One region of the Polymorphum gilvum SL003B-26A1 genome, then DNA from elsewhere that is predicted to be linked to it. Evidence: riboswitches for the same ligand, from Rfam matches in the RefSeq annotation. Region 1 holds a riboswitch; each other region holds the start of a gene.

What was found. A riboswitch is a leader RNA that binds a small molecule or an ion and turns the genes downstream of it on or off. The one in region 1 is predicted to bind cobalamin.
Region 2: linked by a shared signal. The riboswitch ahead of SL003B_RS05985 (energy-coupling factor ABC transporter permease) and the one ahead of SL003B_RS10265 (HupE/UreJ family protein) in region 1 are both predicted to bind cobalamin.
Region 3: linked by a shared signal. The riboswitch ahead of nrdH (glutaredoxin-like protein NrdH) and the one ahead of SL003B_RS10265 (HupE/UreJ family protein) in region 1 are both predicted to bind cobalamin.

Annotation. Positions count from the first base shown of each region.
Region 1 is NC_015259.1:2,127,560-2,137,325, reverse strand. Features, by position in the region: gene SL003B_RS10290 (cobyric acid synthase) at 1-953, opposite strand, end outside; gene cobO (cob(I)yrinic acid a,c-diamide adenosyltransferase) at 1,077-1,709, opposite strand; gene cobN (cobaltochelatase subunit CobN) at 1,706-5,539, opposite strand; gene cobW (cobalamin biosynthesis protein CobW) at 5,733-6,815, opposite strand; gene cobU (bifunctional adenosylcobinamide kinase/adenosylcobinamide-phosphate guanylyltransferase) at 6,812-7,369, opposite strand; gene SL003B_RS10265 (HupE/UreJ family protein) at 7,374-8,018, opposite strand; cobalamin riboswitch at 8,052-8,283, opposite strand; tRNA gene SL003B_RS10260 (tRNA-Asn) at 8,620-8,695, shown strand; gene SL003B_RS10255 (phospholipase D family protein) at 8,943-9,766, opposite strand, start outside.
Region 2 is NC_015259.1:1,266,648-1,276,413, reverse strand. Features, by position in the region: gene pth (aminoacyl-tRNA hydrolase) at 1-666, shown strand, start outside; gene ychF (redox-regulated ATPase YchF) at 762-1,862, shown strand; gene SL003B_RS05990 (SLC13 family permease) at 1,962-3,737, shown strand; cobalamin riboswitch at 3,820-4,032, shown strand; gene SL003B_RS05985 (energy-coupling factor ABC transporter permease) at 4,084-4,767, shown strand; gene mbfA (iron exporter MbfA) at 4,900-5,883, shown strand; gene SL003B_RS05975 (cytochrome-c peroxidase) at 6,459-7,520, shown strand; gene SL003B_RS05970 (MaoC family dehydratase) at 7,646-8,104, shown strand; gene SL003B_RS05965 (MaoC family dehydratase) at 8,101-8,589, shown strand; gene SL003B_RS05960 (GNAT family N-acetyltransferase) at 8,600-9,079, opposite strand; gene bluB (5,6-dimethylbenzimidazole synthase) at 9,089-9,742, opposite strand; gene SL003B_RS05950 (adenine phosphoribosyltransferase) at 9,745-9,766, opposite strand, start outside.
Region 3 is NC_015259.1:1,546,618-1,556,383, reverse strand. Features, by position in the region: gene SL003B_RS07350 (rhodanese-like domain-containing protein) at 1-226, opposite strand, end outside; gene SL003B_RS07345 (PhnA domain-containing protein) at 435-1,028, shown strand; gene SL003B_RS07340 (YqaA family protein) at 1,040-1,477, opposite strand; cobalamin riboswitch at 1,665-1,873, shown strand; gene nrdH (glutaredoxin-like protein NrdH) at 1,974-2,195, shown strand; gene SL003B_RS22725 (class Ib ribonucleoside-diphosphate reductase assembly flavoprotein NrdI) at 2,199-2,462, shown strand; partial or broken gene SL003B_RS07330 (class 1b ribonucleoside-diphosphate reductase subunit alpha) at 2,387-2,725, shown strand; gene nrdF (class 1b ribonucleoside-diphosphate reductase subunit beta) at 2,734-3,711, shown strand; gene nikR (nickel-responsive transcriptional regulator NikR) at 3,722-4,195, opposite strand; gene SL003B_RS07315 (DUF4198 domain-containing protein) at 4,357-5,130, shown strand; gene cbiM (cobalt transporter CbiM) at 5,137-5,751, shown strand; gene SL003B_RS07305 (hypothetical protein) at 5,748-6,371, shown strand; gene cbiQ (cobalt ECF transporter T component CbiQ) at 6,368-7,084, shown strand; gene SL003B_RS07295 (energy-coupling factor ABC transporter ATP-binding protein) at 7,081-7,833, shown strand; gene SL003B_RS07290 (hypothetical protein) at 7,882-8,601, opposite strand; gene SL003B_RS07285 (hypothetical protein) at 8,611-9,135, opposite strand; gene SL003B_RS07280 (hypothetical protein) at 9,156-9,482, opposite strand; gene pgi (glucose-6-phosphate isomerase) at 9,718-9,766, shown strand, end outside.

The DNA.
Region 1 (9,766 bases):
CCCTGGGCGCGCAGGAAGGCGAGGTCGCCGACGGTCGACTTGGTGCCGGGCAGCAGCACGACGTCGGCATCGCCCGGCAACGCTTCGCCCGGCTGCACGAGGACGAGCGTCACCGCCTCTTCCTGGCGTAACGGGTTGAGGTCGTCGAAATTGGCGATCCGCGCGAGGACCGGCACGGCGACCTTGACCGGTCCCGATCCCTGGCCTTCGGCGAGGCCGAGGGCATCTTCCGCCGGCAATCTTGCGGCCTCGGCAAACCACGGCACGACGCCGGCGGAGGTCCAGCCGGTGCGCGCGGCGATCTCGGCGAGGCCCCGGTCGAACAGCGCGACCTCGCCGCGGAAGCGGTTGATCAGGAACGCCTTGATGCGCCGGCGCTCGGCCTCCTCCAGCACCGCGTGGGTACCGACCAGCGAGGCGATGACGCCGCCGCGGTCGATGTCGCCGACCAGCAGGACCGGCAGATCGGCAGCCTCGGCGAAGCCCATGTTGGCGATGTCGCCGGCCCGCAGGTTGATCTCCGCCGGGCTGCCGGCGCCTTCGACCAGAACCAGGTCGGCGCCGGATTCGATTTCTGAAAAACTCTCCAGAACCTTCGGCAGGAGTTCGGCTTTCCGGCTGCCGTAGTCGCGCGCCCTGAGCGTCGCGACGCGCCGGCCCTGGACGATCACCTGGGCGCCGGTATCGGTCTCGGGCTTCAGCAGCACCGGGTTCATGTGCACGCTCGGGGCCAGCCGGCAGGCGCGCGCCTGCAGCGCCTGGGCGCGGCCGATCTCGCCGCCGTCGGCGGTCACCGCGGCGTTGTTCGACATGTTCTGCGGCTTGAACGGGCGAACCTTCAGCCCGCGATCGGCAAACAGCCGGGCGAGGCCCGCCACGATCAGGCTCTTGCCGACGTTGGAGCCGGTGCCCTGGATCATCAGGGCGGGAGTGCGCGTACCCTCAGCGGTCATTCGGTGCGTCCCGATCGTCCCCTACTCCCGTCCCGAACCCCTCCGACGCGGCGCCGGAGAGTCGCCGGAGAGTCACCGGAGAGTCGCCGAAAACCTGCCGGTGGCAGGCGGCGAGCGGCAGGCTCAGAACTCGATTCCTTCCTGCGGCTTCACGCCGGAGCGGAACGGGTGCTTGACCTGCTCCATCTCGGTGACGAGGTCGGCGATCTCGATCAACTCGTCCCGGGCGTTGCGGCCGGTGATGACGACATGGACGTCGGCCGGCTTTTCGTCCTTCAGGAACGCAACCACCTCCTCGACCGGCAGGTAATCGTAGCGCAGCACGATGTTGAGTTCGTCGCACAGGACCAGGCGGTAGTCGCCGGAGCGGATCATCGCCTTGGCCGCCTCCCAGGCGGCGCGGGCGGCGTCGATGTCGCGCTGGCGATCCTGGGTCTCCCAGGTGAAGCCCTCGCCCATGCGCTTGACCGTGACCAGGTCGGAGAAGCGCTCCAGCGCCAGCCGTTCGCCGGTTTCGATGCGGCCCTTGACGAACTGCACCACGCCGACCCTGTGGCCATGGCCGAGCGAGCGGAACACCATGCCGAAGCCGGCGGTCGACTTGCCCTTGCCCTTGCCGGTGTGGACGATGACCAGGCCCTTCTCGATGGTCTTGGTGGCCATGATCTTGTCGCGCGCCGCCTTCTTCTTGCGCATCTTCTCCGCATGGCGGGCGTTGAGTTCCTCTTGCGAAAGGTCGCCGGTCTTGTCGCTCACGTCGGGTCCTCGGTCTTGCCGATCAGGTCGGTCAGTCTAGCATGGGTGCTGTTGCGGCGCGGCGTCCACAGCCCGCGCCGCAGCGCCTCGGAAAAGCGCGCCAGGATCTCGCCATAGGCGGCGGGGTTTTCCGCCTGCAGGAAGGCGCGCACCTCGGCGTCCTCCAGGTAGGCGTCGAACAGCTGGTCGAAGTGATGGTCGCCGACCGCGCGCGTCGTCGCCGCAAAGGCGAACAGGTAGTCGAGTGTGGCGGCGATCTCGAAGGCGCCCTTGTAGCCGTGGCGCATGACTCCGGCGATCCATTTCGGATTGGCCGCCCGGCCGCGCACGACGCGGCCGATCTCCTCCGACAGCGCACGCACCACGGGGCGCTCGGGCCGCGAATGGTCGGTGTGGTAGACGCGCGGCGGCGCCCCCTTCAGCGTCTCGACGGTGGCGGCGAGCCCGCCCTCGAACTGGTAGTAGTCGTCGCTGTCGAGCAGGTCGTGCTCGCGGTTGTCCTGGTTATGCAGGACGACGTCGACGGCCGCTAGCCTCGTCTCGAGGTCGGCACGGGCCTGCGCGCCGCCGGCGCCGCCGCCATAGGCGTAGCCGCCCCAGGCGAGGAAGGCGTCTGCGAAATCCGCGCGCTCGGCCCACAGCCCCTCGTCGATCAGCGCCTGCAGCCCGGCACCATACGCGCCCGGCTTGGAGCCGAAAACGCGGAAGGCGGCGCGCCGGGCTGACTCTTCACCATCAAGGTCCTGGCGCTCGAACTTGATTCGATCCATGAGCACGCGCGCGGCGATCGGATTGGCCGCCTCGGGCTCGTTAAGGCCGGCGACGGCACGCACCGCGCTGTCGAACAGGTCGATCTGGTGCGGGAAGGCGTCGCGGAAGAAGCCGGAGACGCGCAGCGTCACGTCGATGCGCGGGCGGCCGAGTGCGGCGAGCGGCAGGATCTCGAAGCCGGTGACGCGGCCGGAGCCCGGCTCCCAGACCGGACGGGCGCCGATCAGGGCCAGCGCCTGGGCGATGTCGTCGCCGCCGGTGCGCATGTTGGCGGTGCCCCAGCAGGTCAGCGCCAGCGCCTTCGGCCACTCGCCCTCCTCCTGGAAATAGCGCTCGGCGACGAGGGCGGCGGATTTCTCGCCGATACGCCAGGCGGTCTCGGTCGGCACCGCGCGCACGTCGACGGAATAGAAGTTGCGGCCCGTCGGCAGCACGTCGGGCCGCCCGCGCGTCGGCGCTCCGGAGGGTCCGGGCGCGACGAAGCGGCCGGCAAGCGCGGCGAGAACGGCCGCCGTCTCGGCCGGGCCGCAGGCGCGCACGGCGGGCCTGAGGCGCGTCTCGATCTCGTCGAGGACAGCCCGGGTCGCGCTCCAGCGTTCATCCGGCTTCGCCTCGCCAGAGACCAGCTTCTGCGCCAACAGCTCGATCCGTTCCACCGTGTCGCCGGCCGAGCGCCAGGGATCGGCGGAAAGCGCGGCCAGCAGGTCAGGCTTCGGCCCGCTCCAGGGTGCGGAAAAATCGCAGTCGAGCGGGTCGAACATTGCGCTCTCCATCGGCATCCCGGACGGTGCGTCAGAAGAGATCCGGGATGACGATGGAGAGGTTGAATTCGAAACGTCTCCGCCCAGCCCCAGATCGCGGGCGATGGCGCGCTGCAGGCTGTCGTCGCCGGGGCGCGACCCGCGCGGCACGCGCACGAGCGCGACGAGGAGGTCGGCGAGCAGGTCGCCGTCCGGGCTCTGCCCCAGGATGTGCAGGCCGTCGCGGATCTGCAGTTCCTTGAGATCGCACAGATGGGCGTCGAGCCGGGCGAGCCGCGTCGCCTCGTCCATGGCGTCATCGAGGCCGATGTCGGCGTCGAGGCCGGCGCGGGCGGCAAGGTCGAGGATGTCGCGGGTGAGCACCTTGAGCCGGCGCGGGTCGACGCCGGCGGCAAGGTAGTATTCGTCGAGCAGGGTCTCCAGTTCGCCGGCGACGCCATGATTTTCGGCGCGCGTCAGCGGCGGCGTCAGGTGATCGACGATGACGGCGGCCGTGCGTCGCTTGGCCTGGGCGCCCTCGCCCGGATCGTTGACGATGAACGGATAGACGTTCGGCAGCGGGCCGAGCACGGCCTCCGGATAGCAGGTCTCGCTCAGCGCCAGCGCCTTGCCCGGCAGCCATTCGAGGTTGCCGTGCTTGCCGAGATGGACGACCGCCTGGGCACCGAACACGCGCCTGAGCCAGACGTAGAAGGCGAAATAGTGGTGCGGCGGCACCAGGTCCGGATCGTGGTAGGTCGCCTTGGGATCGATGTTGTAGCCGCGCGCCGGCTGGATGCCGACCACGGCGTTGCCGAAGCGGTGCAGCGCGAGGCGGAAGGCGCCGCCGGCGACATGGGGATCGGCCTCGGGCCGGCCCCAGCGCGCCGTGACCGCATCCCGGACCGCCTCAGGCAGGGTGTCGAAGGCGGCCGCATAGTCGGCAAGCGGCAGGGTCTCGCAGAGCCGCCGCGCGTCGCGGCCGACGAGCGCGTTGGTCACCCCCTGCCCGAGACGCGCCATCAACGCGGCACCGTCCGCCGGCACGCTCTCGAGCGCGTAGCCGGCAGCGGCGAGCGCGGTCAGCAGGGCGGCGCAGGACGCCGGCGTGTCGAGGCCGACGCCGTTGGCGAGCCGCCCGTCGCGGTTGGGATAGTTGGCGAGCACCAGCGCGACCCGGCGCCCGGCGGCCGGCGTGCGCGCGAGCCGGGCCCAGGCGGCGGCGAACTCGGCGACGAAGGCCGTGCGGCCGGCGTCGCCGACGAAGCGCATCGGCGCCGACTGGGTCGCCGGGTCGAAGGCACCCTCCTCCTTGAAGGAGACGGCGCGGGTGGTGAGCCGGCCGTCGACCTCGGGCAGCACGACATGCATGGCGAGGTCGCGCACCGACAGGCCCTGGTCGCTGTCCGCCCAGCCCTCGCGCGAGGACGACGAGAACACCACCTGCAGCACCGGCCGACCCGGCGCGTCGAGCGGCGTGGTCGCGTGCACGGCACCCGCCTTGCCGACGGCGAAGGCGGTGGCGTTGAGCACCACGTCGGGCGGCGCGGCGGCCATGAGGCCGGCGAGCACGGCGGCGGATTCGGCCTCCTTGAGCGAGGCGACGAACACCGGCAGCGCGTTGACGCCGGCCGCGTCGAGCGCGGCGACCAGCGCGTCGACCGGCGCCGTCTCGCCGCCCTGGACGAGCGCGCGGTAGAACACCACCGCCGCCAGCGGCCGGGCCGGATCGCGCCAGGTGGCGGCGAGGTCGTCGAGGCCGGGCGCCCCATGGCCGGGCAGGTAGAGCCCGGCGCGCGGCAGCGGCGCGGGCGGCGGCGGCGCGTCGCCAAGGCCGATCAGATGGGCGGCATGGCGCAGCGCGTTGGCGTGGTTTTCCGCCCCGCCCTCGACGCAGTAGCGCCAGAAGCGGCGCGCCGCCTCGACCGGTACGCTGGAGCGCCGCGCCAGCGCCTCGTCCCAGCCGTCGTCGCCCGGTACCACCAGCAGGGCGACGCCGGAGCGGCGCGCCTCCTCCTCCAGCCGCTCCAGGCCGTAGGCGAAATAGGCCGCGCCGCCGAGCAGGCGCAGCACGACGAGCTTCGAGCCGGCGACCGTCTTCTCGGCGTAGAGGTCGACCGAATAGGGATGGGCGAGCGCCATCAGGCTGGCAAGCCGCAGGCTGGCCGCTCCCGGTCCGAGCCGGCGCTGCGCGGCGGCGAAGGCGGCGAGTTCCGTGTCAGCGGCCGTCAGCAGCACGATGTCGGCCGGATCCTGGCCGAGGTCGACCGCCTCGCCGCCGTCATCGATCCGCCCCGTCCGGCTGGCCAGGATGTGCATCAGCGGATTCCTTGCGCAAGGCTGCGGACGGCGCCCGCCGGCCGGCCCGCGATCCTGTCGGCCCAGCGCCCCCCACCGCCCGGCAGCGGAACGGGCGCGGCGGTGCCCCATCCTCCACCCGGGAGAGCGCCGCGGAGATCCGGGGTGACGGGGCAAGGCAAGGTCATGTCTCGGCCAAGCGTTGTCTCGGGGCTCAGGCCGCCGCAGCAGCGAGGGCGGATTCGACGCCGGCGCGGTCGAGCCCCTTGAGGCCGATGACGACCAGGCGGCCGGGAGCGGCCGCGCCGGCGGCGAACCAGGCCTCGACGCGCGGGCCGACGGCCTGGACCATGGCCGGCGCGGGCTTGCCGGCGACCGCCACCGCGCCCTTGATGCGGAGCACGCCGGGCCGCGCTATGGCGGCGAGCACGCGCGCCTCGGCGTCCTTCAGCGAGACGAAGGACGCGACGTCGAGGATGAAGCTCTCGAAATCGTCATGGTGGTGATGGTCATGGTCATGGTCGTCGTCGTGGTCGTCGTCATGGTCGTCGTCGTCGTGGTCGTGATGGTGGTGGTGGGCGTGGCGCGCGGCCAGATCGTCCTCGGCCGCCGCGCCGCGCCCGAGCAGCACGTCGACGGGCAGGAAGCCCTTTTCCGCCGCCACGACATGCACCGTCGGGCGCACGTCGCCGGCGATGTGGGCGCGCACGCGCTCCAGCGCCTCGTCGCCGACCAGGTCGGCCTTGTTGAGCACGACCAGGTCGGCGCAGGCGAGTTGGTCGTGGAACAGCTCCTCGACCGGGCTGTCGTGGTCGAGCGCCGCGTCGGCGGCGCGCTGGGCGGCAAGCGCCGCCTCGTCGAGCGCGATGCGGCCCTCGGCGAGGGCTGCGGCGTCGAGCACGGTGATGACGCCATCGACGGTGACGCGGGTCTTCACGCCCGGCCAGGAGAAGGCGCGCACCAGCGGCTGCGGCAGCGCCAGGCCGGAGGTCTCGATGACGATGTGGTCGGGCGGCGTGTCGCGGTCCAGCAGCTTCTCCATGGTCGGCAGGAAGTCGTCGGCGACGGTGCAGCAGATGCAGCCGTTGGTCAGCTCGACCACCTCGTCGGCGGCGCAGGCCGGATCGGCGCAGCCGTCGAGCAGCGCGCCGTCGAAGCCCATGTCGCCGAATTCGTTGACGATCAGCGCGATGCGCCGGCCGCCGGCATGGGCGATGAGGTTGCGGATGAGGGTCGTCTTGCCGGCCCCGAGGAAGCCGGTGACGATGGTGGCGGGGATCTTGGAAGCCGTGGTCATAGGCGCATGTCCGCTGCGGGAGTGGGTTTGAGAAGGACCGGCAGGCCGCAGGCGACGAGGACGACGCGCCCGCAGACCCGTGCGAGGTCCTGGTTGAGCCGCCCCTGCGCGTCGCGGAAGGCGCGCGCCAGGGCGTTGTCGGGGACGATGCCGAGGCCGACCTCGTTGGTGACGAAGACGACCGGGCCGGCGAGCCGGGGCACCAGCGCGCACAGCGCGGCGACCTCGGCCGGCACGTCGCGGCCGGCCAGCATCAGGTTGGAGAGCCACAGGGTCAGGCAGTCGACCAGCACGGCACACTGCGGCCGCGCCTCGGCGGCAAGCGTCGCGGCAAGCTCGAGCCCCTCCTCGACCGTGGTCCACCCCGGCCCGCGACGGGCGCGGTGATCGGCAATGCGCTCGCCCATCTCGCCGTCGCCGGCTGCGCCGGTGGCGAGATAGACCGGCGCAAGGCCGCTCGCCAGGACCAGATCTTCGGCGAACCGGCTCTTGCCCGAGCGCGCGCCGCCGGTGACGAGGACGGCCGGGGCGGCTGCCCCGGCACCGCTCGGCATCGGCTCAGCCGAACAGCTGCGCGCTCAGGGCCGACAGGCCGACGCCGACGACGCCGGCGCCGACCAGCCGCGGCATCAGCGCTCCCGCCTGACCGGCCGCGCGCGGCGCGGTCAGCAGCATGGCGAGCGAGGCGATGGCGGTCTGGATGACGGCGAAGCCGAGGAAATAGGCGTAGAGCGGCGCCGGCTCGGCGCCGACGATGGACTCGCCGTAGGCATAGCCGTGGAACAGACCGGCGAGCGCGAACAGCGCCGCCCAGCCCGCGCGCGGCAGCGCGGTGCCGGTGACGATAAGGGCGCCCACGGCGAGCACCGAGGCGGCGATGACCAGTTCGGCGAGCGGCAGGTCGACGGACTGGAGATGCACGACGACGCCGGCGACGGTCGCGACGACGAAGGCCGCCGGCAGCAGCAGGCTGCGGCCGAGCAGCCCGGCGGCGATGCCGACGGCGACGACGAAGGCGAGATGGTCAATGCCGATGACCGGATGGCCGAGGCCCGACAGCAGTCCCTGGACGAAGGTCTGCGGCATCTCGCCGTCCATCATGTGATGGGCGGAGGCCGGCGCCGCGGCGAGCGTGGCTAGGACGAGGGCGCCGAGGCGCGCCAGCGGAGTGGCGAAGAGACGGGTCTTGACGAAAGCGGTCATGGGATCCTCCGGCCGTCCACCCGACGGCGGCTTGGGTTGCGTCGCGTCGCGGCCGGTCTCCTGGCTCGCGGGTCGTCGCCCTTCGCCGCGCCTTCCCGGCGCCTCGCGTTCAAAGGCGCCAGTGGCATGCTGCGGCAGGGCTCGCCGCTGACAGTTGCGGGGGCAGCTGCGGACTTGGGACCTCGGGGTGAGTCGTCCCGCACCGCATTCCCGTTTCATCCCCTGGGCTTTGCCCGTGCGGGGAACCGTGACGGTTCTGTTGTAGCCGCAACCGGACGGGCCGACAAGGACGCCTTGGGGCGGATCCCGGAGCGATCGCACGGGAAACACGCGCGGCCGGATGGATCCCCGCGCGGGGCGGGGACGACCCAAGCCGGGCACGGCGACACGGGCCGTCCGCCCCTCCTCGGCTCCCCGGTGTGGCCGGACGGCGCCCGGAAGCGTCCCGCAGGCGCGCCAAATCCGGCCCGTGATCCGACCCCGACACAGACCCGGCGCCTCGCCTTGTGGAAAACTTCGTGCAGAAAGGGCTTGGCAAAGCCGTTGCGGCTTTGTTATACGCTCGCCACCGACGGCGGCCGACAGGCGCGCCCCATGGTGATCCGCGATAGCTCAGTTGGTAGAGCGTTCGACTGTTAATCGAATGGTCGCAGGTTCGAGTCCTGCTCGCGGAGCCATCCTCTTCCAAGCCATTGTCCGCAAGTTGTTTTCGTGCAATCGCGACCGATCGGCGTTTTGCTCCGGTGAGCAAACCCAAGACGATCGTCCGCTATTCCATCGGTTTCAGCATCGGGTCTCACGCCGATAGCGCGGTCGTGACTTGCGCGTGGACGTGAAATTCCGAAGACGGGTATGGTTGGGGCGCGGTAGGCGGTCTCGAGAATAGCTGCTTAGCGGCTCAAGCGACTCTCCGCTTGAGCGACCTCATGCCCCGTGCGACCAGTCCAGTGCTTCGAGATCGGCTTTCGGGATGATCCCGTGAGTCTCCAAAGCGGCCTGAAACCGCTCGTCGAGCCACGCTCGACCTTCAGCCGACACCTCGACAGCCGGTTGCTGGCGATAGGCCCTGCGCGGATCGGTGTTCCCGCTTCCCCGGGAAACATTGCGCTTTGTCGGCGCGAAGGAGTTCGGGCCTAAGTGATCCATCAGGTCATTCAGAGAAATGCCGTTCGCAAGCGATCCCGCCAGGATCTCTGCATGATGCACGCGAACGAACCTCGGCCAAGTCGCCAGCCAAGGCTGACGCGCGATCTCCTTATCGGTCGCATCGTCGCGTCCCGGTTCATGCCGCACCGCAATAGCCCGGCCGAACACGTGTATGTCGTTTTTGCCGTTCGGATCGCGCGTCAACCGGCCGATGTACATGACCGCGCCCTCTCGAACGCCCGTAGGCCGCTTTGCCGCCGGATAAGCCAAAAGGCGATGACAGTTCGCCCGTCGGACCAGTTCGGCGGTCGGATAAGACAGCGCAAACCGGTCGCTGCTGACACCAAGGAATTTCACGAATGCCTGGGCGGCCTCGGCGACGAGCGGCAAGGTCGCCCAAGCCAGAGGACTCGCAAACCCTACGTCGACGCCGAAATCTGCAAGCTTCTCCTGGCGGATTGGCTGTCCGTGTGACAGGCGATGCCGGCTCATGATAGGCTCCCATCGCTCCAGCATCCCGGCGGTCAGATCAGGTCCGCAGCGCGCCCAAAGATCGTCGAAATACGCCCTGCAGGTTTCCAGGACACCGGCATCCGCGGACA
Region 2 (9,766 bases), 860 kb from region 1:
ATCCATCGCCGCCATGCCGGCTTCGGCCCTTGGCGCGCGCGCTTCCATGCCGAGGTCGCCGAGGGTCAGCTCGGCGCCGAGAAGATCCTGCTGATGAAGCCGGCCACCTACATGAACGAGTCCGGCCGCGCCGTCGGCGAGGCCGTGCGCTTCTTCAAACTCGCGCCCGAGGACGTTCTCGTCATCTACGACGAACTCGACCTGCCGCCGGCGAAATTTCGCATGAAGGCGGGCGGCGGTCACGGCGGTCACAACGGCTTGCGCTCGATCTCCGCCCATATCGGCGACGCCTATCGCCGGCTCCGCCTGGGCATTGGCCATCCGGGCGACAAGAAACTGGTCTCCAACTACGTCCTCGGCGACTTCGCCAAGGTCGATGCCGAGTGGCTCGACCCCCTGCTGGAGGCCATCGCCGACAACGCCGGCCTGCTTGCCGAGGGCAAGGACAGCCAGTTCGCCAACAAGCTCACCCTGCTGCTCGAGCCGGAGAAGGCGAAGCGCAAGCCCGCCGGCGAGGCGGCATCCGCCGCGGCCCCGTCCCCCACCCGGCCGAAGGGCCAGAGCCACATCCGCCAGGCCCGGCAGACCAAGCCCGCCGCCCTGCCCGCCTCCGGCCCAATGGCCGCCATGCTGAAGAAGCTGCTCGGCGGACCGGAGCGGGACTGACCCGGGCGCAGGCGGCGCGCCGCGCCCCTTGACCTCACCCCGCCCCTCGGGCAAGAAGCGGCAACTCTCGAAAGACCAACCGAAAGCGATCTCCCATGGGTTTCCAGTGCGGCATCGTCGGGCTGCCCAATGTCGGCAAGTCCACGCTCTTCAACGCGCTCACCAGGACCGCCGCCGCCCAGGCCGCGAACTATCCCTTCTGCACCATCGAGCCGAACACCGGCGAGGTCGCCGTGCCGGATCCGCGCCTCGGCGAGATCGCCAGGATCGCCGGCAGCAAGGAGATCATCCCGACCCGTATCACCTTCGTCGACATCGCCGGCCTGGTGCGCGGCGCGTCCAAGGGCGAGGGCCTCGGCAACCAGTTCCTCGCCAACATCCGCGAGGTCGACGCCATCGTCCACGTCCTGCGCTGCTTCGAGGACGACGACATCACCCATGTCGAGGGCAAGATCGATCCGATTTCCGACGCCGAGACGGTCGAAACCGAACTGATGGTGTCCGACATGGAGAGCCTGGAGCGCCGCATCGCGCCGCTGCGCAAGAAGGCGTCCGGCGGCGACAAGGAGGCCAAGGCCGTGCTGCCGGTGATGGAGGCCGCCCTCGCCCTGCTCCAGGACGGCAAGCCGGTTCGCTTGCTCGAACTCGCCTCGCCCGACGAGAGGAAGATCCTCCAGGGCCTGAACCTGCTCACCTCCAAGCCGGTGCTCTACGTCTGCAACGTCGACGAGGGCTCCGCCGCCACCGGCAACACCCTGTCGACGAAGGTCGAGGAGATGGCCAGGGCCCAGGGCGCCGGCGCCGTCGTCATCTCCGCTGCCATCGAGGCCGAGATCTCCCAGCTCGACGACGCCGAGCAGGCGGAATATCTGGAAACCCTCGGCCTCAGCGAACCCGGCCTCGACCGTCTGATCCGCGCCGGCTACGATCTGCTCGGCCTGATCACCTATTTCACCGCCGGCCCGAAGGAAACCCGCGCCTGGACCATCACCCGGGGCACCAAGGCGCCTGCTGCGGCCGGCGTCATCCATTCGGACTTCGAGCGCGGCTTCATCCGCGCCCAGACCATCGCCTACGACGACTACATTTCGCTCGGCGGCGAGGTCGGCGCCAAGGAAGCCGGCAAGGCCCGTGACGAAGGCAAGGAATACGTCGTCAAGGACGGCGACGTGATGCTGTTCAAGTTCAACACCTGACGCCGCCGTCACGGCGGGCCGCCCGTCAAGGGAACCACGCGCGGCCCGCATCGTTGGACGGACTGGGCCTGCGCGACACGGAACGGACGGAGCCACGACGTGACGATCGATCAAGCCTCGCTGTTCGCGATCTTCGGCTTCGTCTTCGCACTGCTGATCTGGGGCCGGATCCGCTACGATCTGGTCGCCTTCACTGCCCTGATCGTCGCGACGGCGGCGGAGCTGGTTCCCACGGATCAGATGTTCGCCGGCTTCGGCCATCCCGCCGTCGTCATCATCGCCCTGGTGCTGATCGTCTCGCGCGGACTGATGAATTCGGGCGCCATCGAACTCGTCGCCAGCCGCCTGATTGCGACGGGCAACGGCGTCTCCAGGCATATCGGCGTCATGTCGATCGTCGCCGCGGCCCTGTCCGCGGTGATCAACAACGTCGCCGCCCTCGCCCTTCTCATGCCGCTCGACATCGAGGCGGCGCGCAAGGCGAAGCGGGCCGTTGCGCTGACGCTGATGCCGCTCTCCTTCGCCACCATCCTCGGCGGCATGATCACCCTGATCGGAACGCCGCCCAACATCGTCATCGCCCAGTACCGGCAGGACGCGCTCGGTGCCCCCTTCTCGATGTTCGACTTCGCCCCGGTGGGCGCCACGGTCTCGATCTTCGGCGTGCTGTTCGTCGCGCTCGTCGGCTGGCGCCTGCTGCCGGCCCGGGTCAGGACCGCGCCGGCCGACACCGAAGCGGCCGAAACCCTCTATGTCGCCGAACTGCGCGTCGGCCAAGGCTCGAAGAGCGAAGGCTTCACCCTTGGCGATCTCTATCCGCTCGCCGACGAGAAGGACATCAATGTCCTCGGCCTGGTCCGCAACGGCCGCCGTCTGCCAGGCTTCGCTCGCCGCGAACCCGTACGGGAAGGCGATTTCGTCATCGTCGAGGGCAACCCGAAATCGATCGAGTCCTTCATGGGCGCCGGCGACCTGGAGTTCGAAGGCTCCGAAAAACACGAGGCCGGGGTCACCGGCGGCAGCCTCACCCTGATGGAAGCCATCGTGCCCGAGACCTCCCGCATGGCCGGGCGGACGGCGACCGGCATGCGCCTGCTCTATCGCCATGGCGTGACACTGCTCGGCGTCTCCCGCCAGGGCAGGCGCTTCCATGACCGCGTCCGCCGGCTGACACTGCACCCGGGCGACGTGCTGCTGCTGCTCGGCACGCCCGAGAACCTGGAGACGGCAACCTCCTGGCTCGGCGTGCTGCCGCTCGAGGGACGCCGGACCGGCGTCGTCCAGCGCAACAAGGCCGGCCTGGCCGTCGGCGCGTTCCTGTTCGCCATCGCCGTCACCGTCGCCGGCATCACCTCCCTGCCCGTCGCCCTGGCCGCCTGCGCGGTGTTCTACGCCGCCACGGGTCTGGTCGACGGCACGGAAGTCTACGAGGCCGTGGAGTGGCAGGTGGTCGTGCTTCTGGCCTCGCTGATCCCGCTCGGCATCGCCTTCGAAACCTCGGGCGGCGCCGAACTGATCGCATCCGGCATCGTTGCCCTCACCTGGGGCGCACCGGCGTGGGTGGTTCTCCTGGCCCTCATGGTCGTCACGATGACGCTGTCGGACTTCCTCAACAACGTCGCCACGGCCCTGATCGCGGCGCCGATCGGAATCCAGGTCGCCCGCACGCTCGACGTCAATCCGGACGCCTTCCTCATGGGTGTTGCGGTCGCCGCGTCCTGCGCCTTCCTGACCCCGATCGGGCACAAGAACAACACCATCATCATGGGCCCCGGCGGCTACCGCTTCGGCGACTACTGGCGCATGGGCCTGGCGCTGGAACTGATCGTGCTGGCCGTCGCCGTGCCGTCCATCCTCGTCTTCTGGCCCCTGTAGGGCCCTGGCGCTCACCGCGCCCCTCCCCATCTGCCCGGATTATTACGTATGGCCGGCAGGCTTGCCCCCGGCTGCGCGCGGGTGCACGATTTCGCGTGATGGTTCCGCCAAACATGACGCGCGGCGGATGAAAAGGGAACACGGTGAGGATTACCCATCAGGGACCGAGACCGTGGCTGCCCCCGCAACTGTGAGCGGCGAGCGCACCTCTACGAGCCACTGGCCGGACGGCTGGGAAGGCGAGGGCGCGCAACGCGCCGCAAGCCAGGAGACCTGCCATCGGACCGGGCCCAGCCGCCCAACAACGCAACCGCCGCCGCACGGAGGGTGCGGCAAGGAGAACGACATGCATATCGAACCCGGCGTCGTCGACGGCGCCAAGATCGTGCTCAGCTACGCCACCGCGGGAACGGCCTTCGTGCTTGCGGCCAAGATGATCGGATACACCGTCCGCCACGATGGCGGTTTCCAGGCCGTGGCCCTGCGCAGCCTGGTGACCACGGCGCTCGTCTTCGCCTTCTTCGAACTCCTGCCGCACCACCCCGTCGGCGTTTCGGAAGTACACCTGATCCTCGGATCGACGCTCTATCTCGTCTTCGGCGCCGGACCGGCCGCCATCGGCCTCGCGACGGGGCTCCTGCTGCAGGGCTTGCTGTTCGCGCCGTTCGATCTGCCCCAGTACGGCATGAATGTGACGACCCTGCTGGTGCCGCTGTTCGCCGTCAGCCTGCTGGCGAAGCGGATCATTCCGGCGAAGACGCCCTATGTGGACGTGAAATACTGGCAAGCTCTCGCGCTTTCGACGTCCTACCAAGGTGGCGTCGTGGCCTGGGTGGCGTTCTGGGCGCTCTACGGCAGCGGATTCGGTACGGAAAACCTCGCTTCGATCGCTGCCTTCGGCGCTGCCTACCTGACCGTGATCCTGATCGAACCGCTCGTCGATCTGGCCGTCCTGGCCGCCGCCAAGACGATCTCCGGACTGTCCCTGTCGCCTCTGCTCTATCGACGCCTCTACCACGAGGCGGTCTGACACCGCGTCCCGCGGCGGCCGGTCTGCGGGTCTCCCGTGCTCTGCGGCATCTTGCCTGCGGGATGATCCCTGGCCTTGGCTCGGGCGGATGAACAGCCTATAATTCTTTAGAATTACTCTAAAGAGGTTCGCATGTTCAGCCGCCTGCTCGGCTTCGGCCGCCGCGAGTTCGCCTCGCTCTCCGAACAGGAGATCCTTGCGCTCGCCATCTCCTCCGAGGAAGACGACGCGCGCATCTACAAGGCCTATGCCGACGGCTTGCGCGAGCAGTTTCCGCAGTCCGCCAAGGTGTTCGACGCCATGGCCGAGGAGGAGAACGAGCACCGCCAGCACCTGATCGAGCTGCACCGCGTGCGCTTCGGCGACACCATCCCCCTGATCCGGCGCGAACACGTACGCGGCTACTACGAACGCAAGCCGGACTGGCTGGTGCGCCCGCTCGGTCTCGACAAGGTACGCGCCATGGCCGAGCGGATGGAGGATCAGGCCTACCGCTTCTATCTGGAGGCGGCCAAGCGGGTTTCCGATGCCTCGACGCGCAAGCTGCTCGGCGACCTGGCGCTGGCCGAGAAGGGCCATGAAAGCCTCGCCATCCGCCTGGGGCGGGAATTGACGCCGCAGGACGTACGCGATGAGGAAGGCCGTACCGAGCGGCGCCAGTTCATCCTGACCTACGTCCAGCCGGGCCTCGCCGGCCTGATGGACGGCTCGGTGTCGACGCTGGCGCCGATCTTCGCCGCCGCCTTCGCCACCGGCGACACCTGGCAGACCTTCCTGGTCGGGCTGTCGGCCTCGGTCGGCGCCGGCATCTCGATGGGCTTCACGGAAGCCGCCCACGACGACGGCGTGCTGTCGGGACGCGGCTCGCCGGTCAAGCGCGGTCTCGCCTCGGGCGTGATGACGGCCGTCGGCGGCCTCGGCCATGCGCTGCCCTATCTGATCCCGCATTTCTGGACCGCGACCACCGTCGCGGTGATGATCGTCTTCGTCGAGCTGTGGGCGATCGCCTGGATCCAGAATCGCTTCATGGAGACGCCGTTCCTGCGCGCCACCTTCCAGGTCGTCCTCGGCGGCTCGCTGGTGCTGGCCGCCGGCATCCTGATCGGCAACGCCTGAGACGCATCCTGTCCGCCTTCTCGCCTTCGGTGCGATATCGCGCCCTGTCAGCGGCAGGCTGGTCAACGGCAGACTGGTCGACGGCAGGTTGGCAACGGCAGGCTGGACCCGATCTGCCCGAAGCCTGTCGCCGGCCGAGTCGGCTTTACGGCAAATCTGCGGCAATAGGACGCCGGATTTTTCGGTCGATTCCGGCCCGGCTGCGGCCAGATGGTGCAACCGGCCTTCATCCTCATGCCCTTGTCCTTGACCAAAGTCAAGACGACACGATCGGACGGCAAATCGAACCGATGACGATCCTGGGTCAGCCGGACAAGACCGCAAGACATAGCCAGTACTGAACCGTTTTTCTGGGCTTCATTGTCCGCAACAAAGGAAAATCAAAGCTCCCTAGAAGAGCCATTGAACGGAAAGGCGTTCCTCTTTCTTTCAGGGTCCAGACTCAGCCGAAGATCATGGATCGAAGCGATAAGTTGAGTATATTTATCCGATTTTTTCCTTGTCAAGCGGCTGCCGCAATGCCGCGAACTGGAACTGCTATAAACTGGCCGCACCTCGATCCAACGGAGGTTGATATGACCAGAGCCAGCTTACTCCTTGCCAGTCTTTCGGTTTTTGCCCTGTCGCTAACCCCGGCGCAGGCCCAGTCCGAGCTTCTGACCGAGGCACGTGATTACTTCCAGCCGATTCCCCACTCGGTCCCGACCGTCGCAGACAACCCCGTGACGCGCGAGAAGATCGACCTCGGCCGCATGCTGTTCTTCGATCCGCGCCTGTCGCGCTCGGGCCTGCTGTCCTGCAACACCTGCCACAACGTCGGCATGGGCGGCGACGACAACCTGGAGACCTCCATCGGCCACGGCTGGCAGAAGGGTCCGCGCAACGCCCCGACGGTGTTCAACGCCATCTTCAACACGGCCCAGTTCTGGGACGGCCGCGCAGACGACCTGAAGGCCCAGGCCAAGGGTCCGATCCAGGCCGGCGTCGAGATGGCCAACACGCCCGACCGCGTCGAGGAGACGCTGAAGAGCATGCCGGAATACGTCGAGCGCTTCCAGCGCGCCTTCTCCGGCGAAGCGGATGCGGTCACCTTCGACAACATGGCCCGCGCCATCGAGGCCTTCGAGGCCACGCTGATCACGCCGGCGTCGAAGTTCGACCTGTACCTGGAAGGCAACGAGGCCGCCCTCAACGACCAGGAGAAGGAAGGCCTGAAGCTGTTCATGGACACCGGCTGCGCCAGCTGCCACGGCGGCGTCAACTTCGGCGGCGAGGGTTACTATCCGTTCGGCGTCGTCGAGAAGCCGGGAGCGGACATCCTGCCGCCCGACGACAAGGGCCGCTTCGCCGTGACCCAGACGGCGGACGAGGAATACGTCTTCCGCGCCGCGCCGCTGCGCAACATCGAACTGACCGCCCCCTACTTCCATTCCGGCATGGTCTGGGATCTGAAGCAGGCGGTCGGCATCATGGCTACCTCGCAGCTCGGCGCCGACCTGACCGACGAGCAGGTCGAGGCGATCACCGCCTTCCTGCTCACCCTTACCGGCGAGCAGCCGGTGGTCGAGTACCCGATCCTGCCGGTCAGCACCAGCGCGACGCCCCGTCCGGAGCTGATGGAGCCGATCAAGAACTGACGGGAAAGACCTGAGGCGCCCGCATGGCGCCACGGCACGGGCCGGTTCGCCGGCCCGTGCTTTTTTGTGCCCTGCCGCGCCGCTGCCATCGCCAAGCCCGCTGAAATCCGCTAAGAAATCCGGCCATGACAAGCTACAGATACTTCGAGGATTTCCGCCCCGGCGAGCGAATCCCGCTCGGCGAAAAGGCGGTCACGCGCGAGGAAATCGTCGCCTTCGCGCGCGAATTCGATCCCCAGCCGTTCCACCTCGACGAAGCGGCCGCCGAGGCCTCGCTGCTCGGCGGGCTCGCCGCCTCCGGCTGGCACACGGCCGCCATGTACATGCGCCTGCTGGTCGACGGCCTGCTCGGCTCCTCCGCCGGACAGGGCGCGCCGGGCATCGACCGGCTCGTCTGGCGCCGGCCGGTGCGCCCGGGCGACGTACTCAGCGCCGAGGCCGAGGTGGTCTCCGCCCGCCCGCTGCGCTCCCGGCCGGGCCTCGGCATCGTCTCCTTCCGCTTCACCGTCACCAACCAGCACGGCGACACGGTCATGACGGTCGAGAACCCGATCCTGTTTTCCTGCCGGAGCCAGCCCGCATGAGCGCCTTTTTCGAGGACATCGTCGCTGACGAGCGGATCGAGCTTGGCAGCCATCGCTTCACGGCCGAGGAGATCGTCGACTTCGCCGGCAAGTACGATCCCCAACCCTTCCACCTCAGCGAGGAAGGCGCCGCGGCCACCCATTTCGGCCGCCTGTGTGCCTCCGGCTGGCACACCGCTGCGGTCTTCATGAAGCTGTTCGCCGCCGCCCAGGACCGCGCCGAGCGCGAGGCCCGCGCGCGCGGCGAACCGCCCGTGCGCCGCGGCCCCTCGCCCGGCTTCGAGAACCTGAAGTGGCTGAAGCCCGTCTATGCCGGCGACACGATCTCCTACGCCAGCACTGTCACCGGCAAGACAGAATCGCGCAGCCGGCCCGACTGGGGCATCGTCCATGCCCGCAACGAGGGCGTGAACCAGCACGGGGACCTGGTCTTCAGCTTCGACAGCAACGTCTTCGTCGAGCGCTGCGCGCCCTCGGCGGGCTGAACGTCCGCGCTCACAGCGTGCGGGCGAACACGATCTCGTCGTGCATGGGAATGCCGTGCTGGCCGGAAACTGGGATTTCCGGCTTAAGCTTGCGCTCCTCGTCGATGACCCCGTGCACGACCCGCTCCAGGCGGAAGCCGCGCCGCTGGTAGAAGCGGAATGCATCCAGGTTGTCGTTGGACGTGCGGGTCATGACGCGCGCCAGCCCGGCCTTGCGCGCCTCCTCGACCACCGCCTGCAGCAACTGGCTCCCGGTGCCCGCCCACCGGTTGAGCGAGTCAAGCGTGACAATCTCCCACTCGTCGGGGCGCTTGATCACGGTGACGAGGCCGACGAGCTGCCCGCCGTCTTCGGCGACGAAGCCCGGCAGCGCGGAGGCGTCGATCATCTCGCCGTCGATCAGGATCTCCGGGCCCGCCCAACGCTCTTCGAGCAGGCGGGTGAGCGCGGGCCGGTCCTTGTCTTCAATGGGTCTGACGGTGACTGCCAAAGATGCCTCCTAACGGGTCAGGATCCGCCCTTCGAGCGGGGTGCGGGCCTGCCAGCCCTCTCGCTCCAGCTCCGGCACGAGGTGATCTTCCTCGGGAAAGCCGAGGCAGAGATAGCCGATCAACTCCCACGCGGCCGGCACGCTCAGAACTCCTTTTACAGCCTCAGGCTCGATGATCGAGACCCAGCCGAGCCCAACCCCGTGCATGCGCGCTGCGAGCCACAGGCACTGGATCATGCCGACAGCGGAGAAAGCAAGAGTTTGCGGCATCGTCGCACGGCCAAGACCATGGCCCTGCTCCGGATCAGGGTCGCAGAAAACGGCAAGATGCACCGGCGCTTCGCGCAGTCCCGCGAGCTTGAGCTTTGCGTAGATCGCGGCCTTTTCCCCCTCATAAGCGGTCAGGGCCAGGGCATTCTCTGTTTCGAAAAGGCCCGTTATGGCGGCCTGGCACGCCGCGCTCTCCACCTTGACAATGCGCCAGGGCTGGCTGTTGCCGACGGACGGCGCCAGATCGGCCAGCGCTAGGATCTCATCCAGAAGGCCTTCCGGCAGGCTGTCCTTGCGGAAGCGGCGCACATCGCGCCGCCAGCGCATGAGATCGGCAAAGACGACCCTGAACGCAGGCGGAAACTCCGGGCCGTGTTCGCTCGGCCCTGTCATCGTCAATGCCCCGGAAACGCGACC
Region 3 (9,766 bases), 580 kb from region 1:
GGTAGGGGCTCGCCGGGTCGATCCAGAACTCCAGCATGCCGCGCGGGCACGAGAAGGCTCCGGGGATCTTACCCTCGCGCTGGATCTCGCGCACGTCCCTCAGGTCGACGAAGACATAACCGTCGCGCCCCAGCAGATGCTTCGCCTCCTCCGCGCTCACCGCCGCCACCACCGCATTGGCCTCCGCCAGCAGCGTGTCGATGCCCTTGACGATCGTCTGCGCCATGTCCCGTTGCCTCCCGCTCCGCGTCCTCCGCATTTCAACATCTGAAGTATTGTAGTGTCGAGCAAGCGGTTCCGCTTGATCGGAAAGCGTCCTGGCGCGCCGCGCCGCCGGTCCAAGTCCTTTCGCCGCAGCACAAACCGCTCGTCTGACGGTCGGCGATGGTCTACACCGCGCATCACATCCCCTGCCCCGGACGAAGGACCCGCCCATGACCCTGCTCGACGCCCTGACCGCCCGTGCCGGCGGAGCCTGCGAACTCTGCGGCGCCGGCGCAGGTCTCACCGCCTTCCTGCTTGCCCCGCGCGCCGACGGCAGCGCCGAAACGGCGGTACTGGTCTGCGAGACCTGCCGCGCGGGCCTCGAAGGCGGCGATCTCGATCCCACGCACTGGCGCTGCCTCGCCGAGAGCGCCTGGAGCCAGGAGCCCGCCGTGCAGGTCGCCGCCTGGCGCCTGCTCACGAGACTGCCGGCCGAACCCTGGGCGCGCGACCTGCTCGACCAGATCTATCTCGACGACGAAACCCGCGCCTGGGCCGAGGCCGGAGCCGACTCCGAAACCGCCTCGGCCGCCGATGGCGAGGAAAGCGTCGTCCACAAGGACACTCATGGTGCCGTCCTGTCGGCCGGCGACACCGTCACCCTGATCAAGGACCTCAAGGTCAAGGGCGCCAATTTCACCGCCAAGCGCGGCACCGCCGTGCGCAACATCGCCCTGGTGCCGGACAATCCCGCCCAGATCGAGGGCCGCGTCAACGACCAGCGCATCGTCATCCTGACCGAGTTCGTGAAGAAGGCGACCTGAGTCGCAGCCCCCTACACCGCGCCGAGCGTGATCGCCGCGACGACCAGGTAGCGCCCGGTCTTGGCCACGGCGACCAGGATCAGGAACGGCCAGAACGGCTCGCGCAGCACGCCGGCGGCCACCGTCAGCGGATCGCCGATGAACGGCGCCCAGCTCAGCAGCAGGCTCCACTTGCCGTAGCGCTGATACCAGCGCGACGCCCGGTCGAGTTGCGCCGTCGTGACCGGGAACCAGCGCCGGTCGCTGAACCGCTCGACGCCGCGCCCGAGCAGCCAGTTGACCACCGACCCGAGCGTGTTGCCGATGCTGGCGACCACGATCAGCAGCGCCGGCGAATAGGCGCCCGACAGCAGCAGCCCGACAAGCCCGACCTCCGACTGCGCCGGCAACACGGTCGCCGCCAGGAACGACAGCAGGAACAATCCACCATAGGCGCCGACGTCAGCCACGCCGCCATCCGGCACACGCGTCCGCACCGTCCGCCTGCCGGCGCTTCGCTCTGCTTGTCGCTGCTGTCGGATCTGCCTGCCGCCTCATGCTCCCCTGTCTGCGGTGGTCCCCTGCCGCTGTCAACAGGCCTGACGCGGTCTGCCCCGTCGCCATCATCAATTTGTTGACATCCGGGGCCCGCCGCATACCCTATCTTGTGTTCAAGGTCCTTCGATTCGGGAGTCTCGAAGGCTAAGAGGGAAGCTGGTGAGACTGGAGAACGGTCGAATCCGGCGCTGCCCCCGCAACTGTGAACGGCGAGCTTCTGTCCGAAAGCGCCACTGGGATGTCCCGGGAAGGCGGACAGGTGGTGATGACCCGTGAGCCAGGAGACCTGCCTTGTTCGGAAAACGTCATCGGGCGGCGGGCCCGGGGACGCGGAACGGGCATGCCTTGTGCCGTCTCCGACCGTCTTTCGCCTGCCTCCCTTCACACTTTCGGGGCGAAAGGACCAAAATGACCGTTACCGTCTATTCCAAGCCGGCCTGCGTCCAGTGCGACGCCACCACACGCACGCTGACCGCACGCGGCGTGGCCTTCGACATCATCGACCTGACCGAGGATGACGCCGCCATGGAAGCCGTCCAGTCGATGGGCTATCGCCAGGTGCCGGTGGTCGTCGCCGGCGACGACCATTGGGCCGGCTTCCGCCCGGACAAGATCGGCGCGCTTGGCTGAACCTTGGGCCTGCTCGTCTATTTTTCGAGCGCGTCCGGCAACACGCACCGGCTGATCGACCGGCTGGACCTGCCGGCCCGGCGCATCCCCACATGCGCGTCGGAACCGGTGCCGGCGGTGCGCGAACCGTTCGTCCTGGTCGTGCCGACCTACGCGGACGGCGAGGGCCGGGGCGCGGTGCCCAAGCAGGTCATCCGATCGTCTCGAAGATCGAGATCCGCAAGGAGGGTAAGATCGGCCGCGTCTACTACCCGGCGCCATTCATGACCAACGACAATCTCGACTACTACCGCGACGCCTACGAGATCGGCCCGGAGAAGATCATCGACACCTATGCCGCCGCCACCCGGCACGTCGACCAGGGCCTGTCGCTGACCCTGTTCTTCCGCGACAGCGCCACCACGCGCGACATCAACCGTGCTCAGATCCACGCCTGGAAGAAGGGCATCAAGACCATCTACTACATCCGCCTGCGCCAGATGGCCCTTGAGGGGACCGAGGTGCAGGGCTGCGTGTCCTGTTCCCTGTGAGGCCACCCATGACCGTGCATGCAAAGATCCGATCCGTTCCGGACGCCGTGAACTGGAACCGCCTGCGGGATCCCAAGGACCTGGAGATCTGGAACCGGCTGACCGTGAATTTCTGGCTGCCCGAGAAGGTGCCGCTCTCCAACGACATTCCGAGCTGGGCGACGCTGACGGCGGCCGAACAGCAGCTGACCATCCGCGTCTTCACCGGCCTGACCCTGCTCGACACGATCCAGAACATGATCGGCGCGCCGGCACTGATGGCCGACGCCATTACCCCGCACGAGGAAGCGGTGCTGACCAACATCGCCTTCATGGAGGCGGTGCATGCGCGCAGCTATTCCAGCGTCTTTTCCACCCTGTGCCGTACGGCGGAGGTCGACGACGCCTTCCGCTGGTCGGCGGAAAACCCGCAGCTGCAGGCGAAATCGCGGCTGATCCTGAACGAGTACGACGCCTCCGGCACGCCGCTGAAGAAGAAGATCGCCAGCGTCTTCCTGGAAAGCTTCCTGTTCTATTCCGGCTTCTATCTGCCGATGCACTGGTCGAGCCGGGCCAAGCTGACGAACACCGCCGATCTGATCCGCCTGATCATCCGCGACGAGGCCGTGCATGGCTATTACATCGGCTACAAGTTCCAGCGCGGCCTGGAGACCGTGAGCGAGGCGGAACGGCAGGAGATCAAGGACTTCGCCTTCTCGCTGATGTTCGACCTCTACGCCATCGAGGCGAAATACACCGAGAGTCTCTGCGACGGCGTCGGCTTGACCGAGGACGTCAAGCACTTCCTGCATTACAACGCCAACAAGGCGCTGATGAACCTCGGCTACGAGGCGCTGTTTCCCGACGCCGTCTGCGCGGTCAATCCGGCGATCATGGCGGCGTTGTCGCCCAATGCCGACGAGAATCACGACTTCTTCTCCGGCTCCGGCTCGTCCTATGTCATAGGCAAGGCGGTCGCCACCGAGGACGAGGACTGGGACTTCTGAGGACGCCGTGTCAAAAGCTGCTGCGGACCTTCAGGTGGGTGTGCTCGCGCGGAGGTCCGTCATTGTGGACATGCCGGGTGGTGTCCTCGGCCACCGGGATCAGCCCGACCGTGCCGTGCATCACGCCGCGCTCCAGGAACAGGGCTTCCGCATAGGACGTCACGTCGGCGACCCGTCCGCGCATGACCACCACGTCGAGCGAGGTGGAATGGTCGAGCGGCACCGACAGCGCGGCCACGGTCTGGTCGTGGCGGTCGAGCCGGCTCTGCGGCACCCGCGCGGCCAGGTTGCGCACCGACTGGTCGATCGTGCAGCTGATGACGCCGAAGCAGCCGGCCTCGGCCGGGCCGCCGGCAACGGTCGACAGGCCGCGCCGCACCAGGTCGCGGATCGTTTCGGAGCGGCTAGTCGCGCCGGTCGCCGCCATGTGGGCATCGAGCTCGGCGGCCAGCGCGTCGTCGAGCGTGATCGTCGTGCGTTGCATCGTGTCTCCTTGCAGCCGTCCGCGCCACAGGGTAGCCCGGCGCGGCGGCGCCCGAAAGGCGCAAGGATCTCGACATCCCTATTGCGCTGCAACAGCAAGTATGATCTTTTTTTTATTAATTCACACAATCGGGTTAATTCTGACAATCAGGAGATCGTTTCATGCGCCTCTTCCCCCTCGGCCTTGCCGGCCTCGCCGGCCTGATCGGCCTCGCCTCGCCGGCGACGGCGCATTTCCAGCAACTCCTGCCCTCCGCCGACGTGCTGCCCGAAGGCGGCTCGGTCACGCTCGACATGGTCTTCACCCACCCCTTCGAGGGCGGCCCGGTGATGGAGATGGCCAGGCCCGCGCGGGTCGGCGTCCTCGCCGCCGGCCAGGCGGTCGACCTGATGCCGGCCCTGGTCGAGACCCCGGTCGACGGCAAGAGCGCCTGGACCGTGACGCACGACCTGTCCGAGCCGGGTGCGGCGGTCTTCTTCGTCGAGCCGCAGCCCTACTGGGAGCCGGCCGAGGGCAAGTTCATCGTGCATTACGCCAAGGTCGTGGTCGACAGCTATGCCTCGGGCGAAGGCTGGGACGACCTGGTCGGACTTCCCGTCGAGATCCGGCCGCTGACCCGGCCGACGGGCGTCTGGAGCGGCAACCTGTTCTCCGGCGTCGTCCTCAAGGATGGCACGCCTGTGCCCTTCGCCGAGATCGAGGTCGAGTTCGTCAACGACGGCTCCGTCGAGCCCCCCAACGACGCCTTCGTCACCCAGGTGATCCGGGCGGACGCCAACGGTACCTTCGCCTATGCCATGCCGCGCGCCGGCTGGTGGGGCTTCGCCGCCCTGGTCGAGGCCGACGACACTATGGCCTCTCCGGACGGCAGTCAGGTGCCGGTCGAACTCGGCGCCCTGATGTGGGTCAGGGCGACCACCATGGACGGGAAATGACCTGACATGGCGCACATCCCAGACGGCGTCCTGTCCGCCCCGGTCCTGATCGGCGGCGCCGTCGTCACGGCGGCAGGCGTTGCCCTCGGCCTGCGCCGCCTGCAAGACCGCGCCATTCCGCGGGCGGCGATCCTGTCGGCGGTCTTCTTCGCCGGCTCGCTGATCGCCATCCCGGTCGGCCCGTCGAGCGTACACCTGCTGCTGTCCGGACTGATGGGGCTGATGCTCGGCGCCGGCACGTTTCCGGCCGTGGCCGTGGCGCTGCTGCTGCAGGCGCTGCTGTTCGGCTTCGGCGGCCTGACGACGCTCGGCGTCAACGTCGTGAACCTGGCCCTGCCGGGCGTCCTGCTCGCCCTCGCCTTCGGCCCGGCCATCCGGACGACCGCCTCGCCGGCGCTGCGCGCGGCACTGGCGGCCCTCGTCGGTGCGCTCGCGGTGCTCGGCACCGGCGGCCTCGTCGCGGCGTCGCTTGCCCTGTCGTCGTCCGACTACACGCCGGTGGCCGCCATCCTGCTCGCCACCTACCTGCCGCTGGCCGTGGCCGAGGCCTTCGTCGCCGCCGCGATCGTGACGTTCCTTGCCCGTGTCGATCCGCAAGCCCTGAGGCCAACCCTGCCATGACCAGGTTCGTCATCGCCCTGATCCTGCTGTCCGCCCTGACCGGCCCGGCGGCCGCCCACAAGCTCAAGGTGTTTGCCACCGTCGACGGCGATGCCGTAACGGGATACGCCTTCTTCGTCGGCGGTGGGCGGGCCAAGGCCACGCCCTGGATCGCCCGGGACGCCGGCGGAACGGTGATCGCGACCGGCGAGACCGATGCCGAGGGCGCCTATCGCTTCGTCCTGCCCCGGCCCGTGACCACCGACATCACCGTCACGGTCGACACCCGCGAGGGCCATGTCGGCCGGGCCGTCGTCGCCGCAGCACGCTTTGGCGGCGCAGCGCCGACGGCAGCGGCCGAACCAAACACGGCGGCCACGACGACGGCCGGAATGCCCGCCGCCTCCGCATCGGGCCAGGCCGGGACCGGGTCCCCAACCCTGACCGAGACGGAGGTCGCCGCCCTGGTCGAGGCCGCGGTCCAGCGCCAGGTCGAGCCGCTGCTCGAGCGGATCGAGCAGATGGACAGCAGGCTGCGCTTCACCGACATCCTGTCCGGCCTCTTCCTCATTGCCGGCCTCGCCGGGCTGGGCCTTTGGGCCCGCGGGCGCTCCGGTGAACGCCCCGGCGAGCGCCAATGACGATCCTGCCCCAGGACCTGCGCCTGCGCCTCGTCGCGACCTTCGTCGCCGTTGCCGCCCTGTCGCAGCTTCGCGACCTGGCGACCGCCGCCCTTGCGCTCGCCGGCGTCTGCCTGCTCGCGCTGGCCTGCGGCATCGAGCGGCGCCTGTGGCGGCGACTCCTCCATGTCGAGGGCTTCGTGCTGCTGCTGTTCCTGATCTTGCCGTTCACGATCGCCGGCCGGCCGGTGCTCGTCCTCGGCCCCGTCTCGGCAAGCGCGGAAGGCATCGCCCGCGCGGGCCTGATCGCCTGCAAGGTGTCGGTCTCCGTCCTCCTGCTCACGACCCTGCTCGGCAGCGTCGAGCCCGCCCGGCTCGGGGCCGCGCTGCAGGCCCTGCGCGTGCCCGAACCGGTCGTGAGGCTGTTCGTGTTGACGGTGCGCTACCTGTCGCTGATCCGCGCCGAAGCACTCAGGCTCCATGACGCGATGCGTGCGCGCGCCTTCCGCCCGGGCTCGAACCGCCACACCTGGCGCAGCTACGGCTACCTGATTGGCATGCTGCTGGTGCGCGCGCTCGACCGGGCGCAGCGGGTGGACGAAGCCATGCTGTGCCGCGGATACGCCGGGCGCTTTCCCCATGCTGCCCTGCCGGCGCCGTCCGCGCGCGACTGGACGGCCTCCGCCGGACTGGCTGGCCTCGCGGTCGCAACGCTGCTATTCGACCGGCTATGAGCGACCTCGTTGCCCTCGCCGATGTCACCGTGAGCCGCGACGGCACCCCGGTTCTGCGCGACGTGTCGCTCGTCCTGTCGGCCGGGGAGCGGCTGGCGATCGTCGGGCCGAACGGCGCCGGCAAGACCACGCTGCTGCGCACCGTCGTCGGCCTGCAACGCCCGGATCGCGGCAGCGTGCGCCTGTTCGGCGTCGACTGCGCGCACGAGAAGCAGTTCCGCCTCCTGCGCCCGCGGATCGGCTTCCTGTTCCAGGACAGCGACGACCAGCTCTTCTGCCCGACCGTGATCGAGGACGTCGCCTTCGGTCCGCTCAACATCGGCTGCACCCAGGCGGAGGCGACGGCGCGCGCGCAGCGCGCGCTCGACGAACTCGGCGTCGGCCACCTCGCCAACCGCGTCAGCCACAGGTTGTCGGGTGGCGAGAAGCGGCTCGTCTGCCTCGCCGGCCTGGTCGCCATGCGCCCCGACGTGCTGCTGCTGGACGAACCGACCAACGGCATCGACGAAGCCAACGGCCAGCGCCTGCGCACGGCACTGAAGGACTTCGCCGGGGCGATAATCCTCGTCTCCCATGACGCTGCCTTCGTCGCCGACTTCGCCAGCCGGGCGATGATCCTGGAGGCCGGCCGGCTCGCCCCCGCGCAGATCCACAGCCACCCCCATGTCCACACCCACGCCCATGTCCACCCGCACCCCGCCGACGCCGCAGCGCCCGACCGCCCGCGGCCGCCGCCCGGCCGGGATTGACTGCGGACGCGGCTCTGCCGAACACCTGCCGACGGCCGCTTCTCAGGGTCAAAGAGGCACGAAGCCGGCGTCGAACAGGTCGATCCGCGTGTTCCAGTCCAGGATCCGCACATTCGAGAACAGACTCTCGGCGCCGTCGCGGCTGACCGCCGTCACCGCATAGCGGTGGTTGTACGGCATGGGCGGCTGCACATCGGCGACCTGCGCTCGTCGTCCCTGTTGCGGCACCCCGTTCAGCACCTGCAACTGGATGGGCCGGTCGCCCTCGTAGACGGACCGGTAGACGTTGTAGCCGAGCAATGCCCCCTTGCCCTCCTCCGGATGACGCCATTCGAGAAAGACCGCAGAGTCGGACGGCTTCTGGTTCGGTGCGAACAGGGGTCTCGGCCTGACCGGCCGGAACTGCGCCAGGAACAGGACCGGCTGCGCGGGGATGACGACCGCCGGCGGGCGCGGCAGGATGGTCAACTGGTCGCCCGGCGCGACGACCAGGTCGTGGAAGCCGGTCACCGCGATCTGGCCCTTGTTCGCGTGACCCGACCTGGTTTCGTGGGTCAGGTCGACCGGCCAGGGCGAGTGGTTGAACAGCCGAAGGTGCCCCGACGCCTCCGGCGCGGTCACCGTCAGCCGGTCGAAACGATCGAAGCGCTGGCGCGCGCCGCCCGCGATATGGACCGTGCCGACGCTGTCGGACGAAACCTCGAACCGGGCGACGATGACGCCGCCCGCTCCGGTGCCGTTCTCGATCTCGACCGAGGCGTGGTCCATGGCAGGCTGCTACTGTGCCTCGCGCATGCGCCGGTCTTCTCCGGGTGCCTGCCATCGAATGTGGTTGGCGTGGCGCAGGTAATACTGGGTCATCGACACCGGGACGACGATCAGCCGGTCGTTGACGTCGAGACCGTAGACAGCCGTCGCCCCAGCATGCGGGTTGATGAACTGCTGCTGCACGTTGTGCCCGTTGGTCATCAGCCGATTGACCTCGTAGAAGCACACGTTGTTGGCCTGGTTGGTCAGCCGCACCGGCGGGTCGACGTGGATCTGGATGAACCACATGGTCAGGAAGCTGAAGTTCTGGACCGTCTGGTTACCGCCCGGCGGGATGTTGATGCGCGCTTCCTTACCCGAATAGTCGATGTTCAGGCCGAGCAGATGCCCGCCCGTGTCGAGGTTGCGGATGTTGAGCGAATTGTTCAGCATCCGCTTGGGATCGGACATCCTGGCCAGCGCCTCAATGTCCAGCTTCGCGATCCCGCGCTCGAGCTGGTCGAAGATCTCGTCGAGTTTCACGTCTCCGCTCATGGGCTTCCTCCCGTCTTCATTCAGGATTTGAACGTACCGACCGGCAGCACGACGAGGTCTTCGTCGCCGCCAAGATGAAGGCCGCGCCCCTGCCGCGGCCACAGCCCGCGCAGGCGCTTCGTTTCCGCCGGACTCGTATGGTAGAGGTCTAGTCTGAGCGCATCGGATCGGTTTTCGATCGCAAGCTCCACGGCACCGCCTTCCGCGGAGCGCAGCGCGATCAGACGCGCCTCCGCCACCGTCAGGCTCTCGCCCGGCGCCAGATACTGCGTCGCGCTCGCTCCGGGGGTGCGGATCTGCAGTTCCGCCGCCGCCACGCCGGTGTTCTCGATATGAAGAATGGTCATGCTCCCACCCCGGTTTTTAACGCTCCGGAATTCGGTCGAGTGTAACCCTGAATAGAGATGTTCAATTGATTTCAATCAACCGAAGATAGCATTCTCGCAACGTCAGGACCGGTCGCCGCGCGCGCCCCTTCGCCCGCTTATGCCTCTAGGCCGGAACCGCCCCCCTCCCGAAGCGTTTGCCGCCGTGCTATGCCTCTGCGCACCCGTCGTTTCAGGAAGTCGCCCAGGAGCCCCCATGCCGACCGCGTCCCTCTGGCTGAAGCTGAAGGCCCATGCCGACGCGC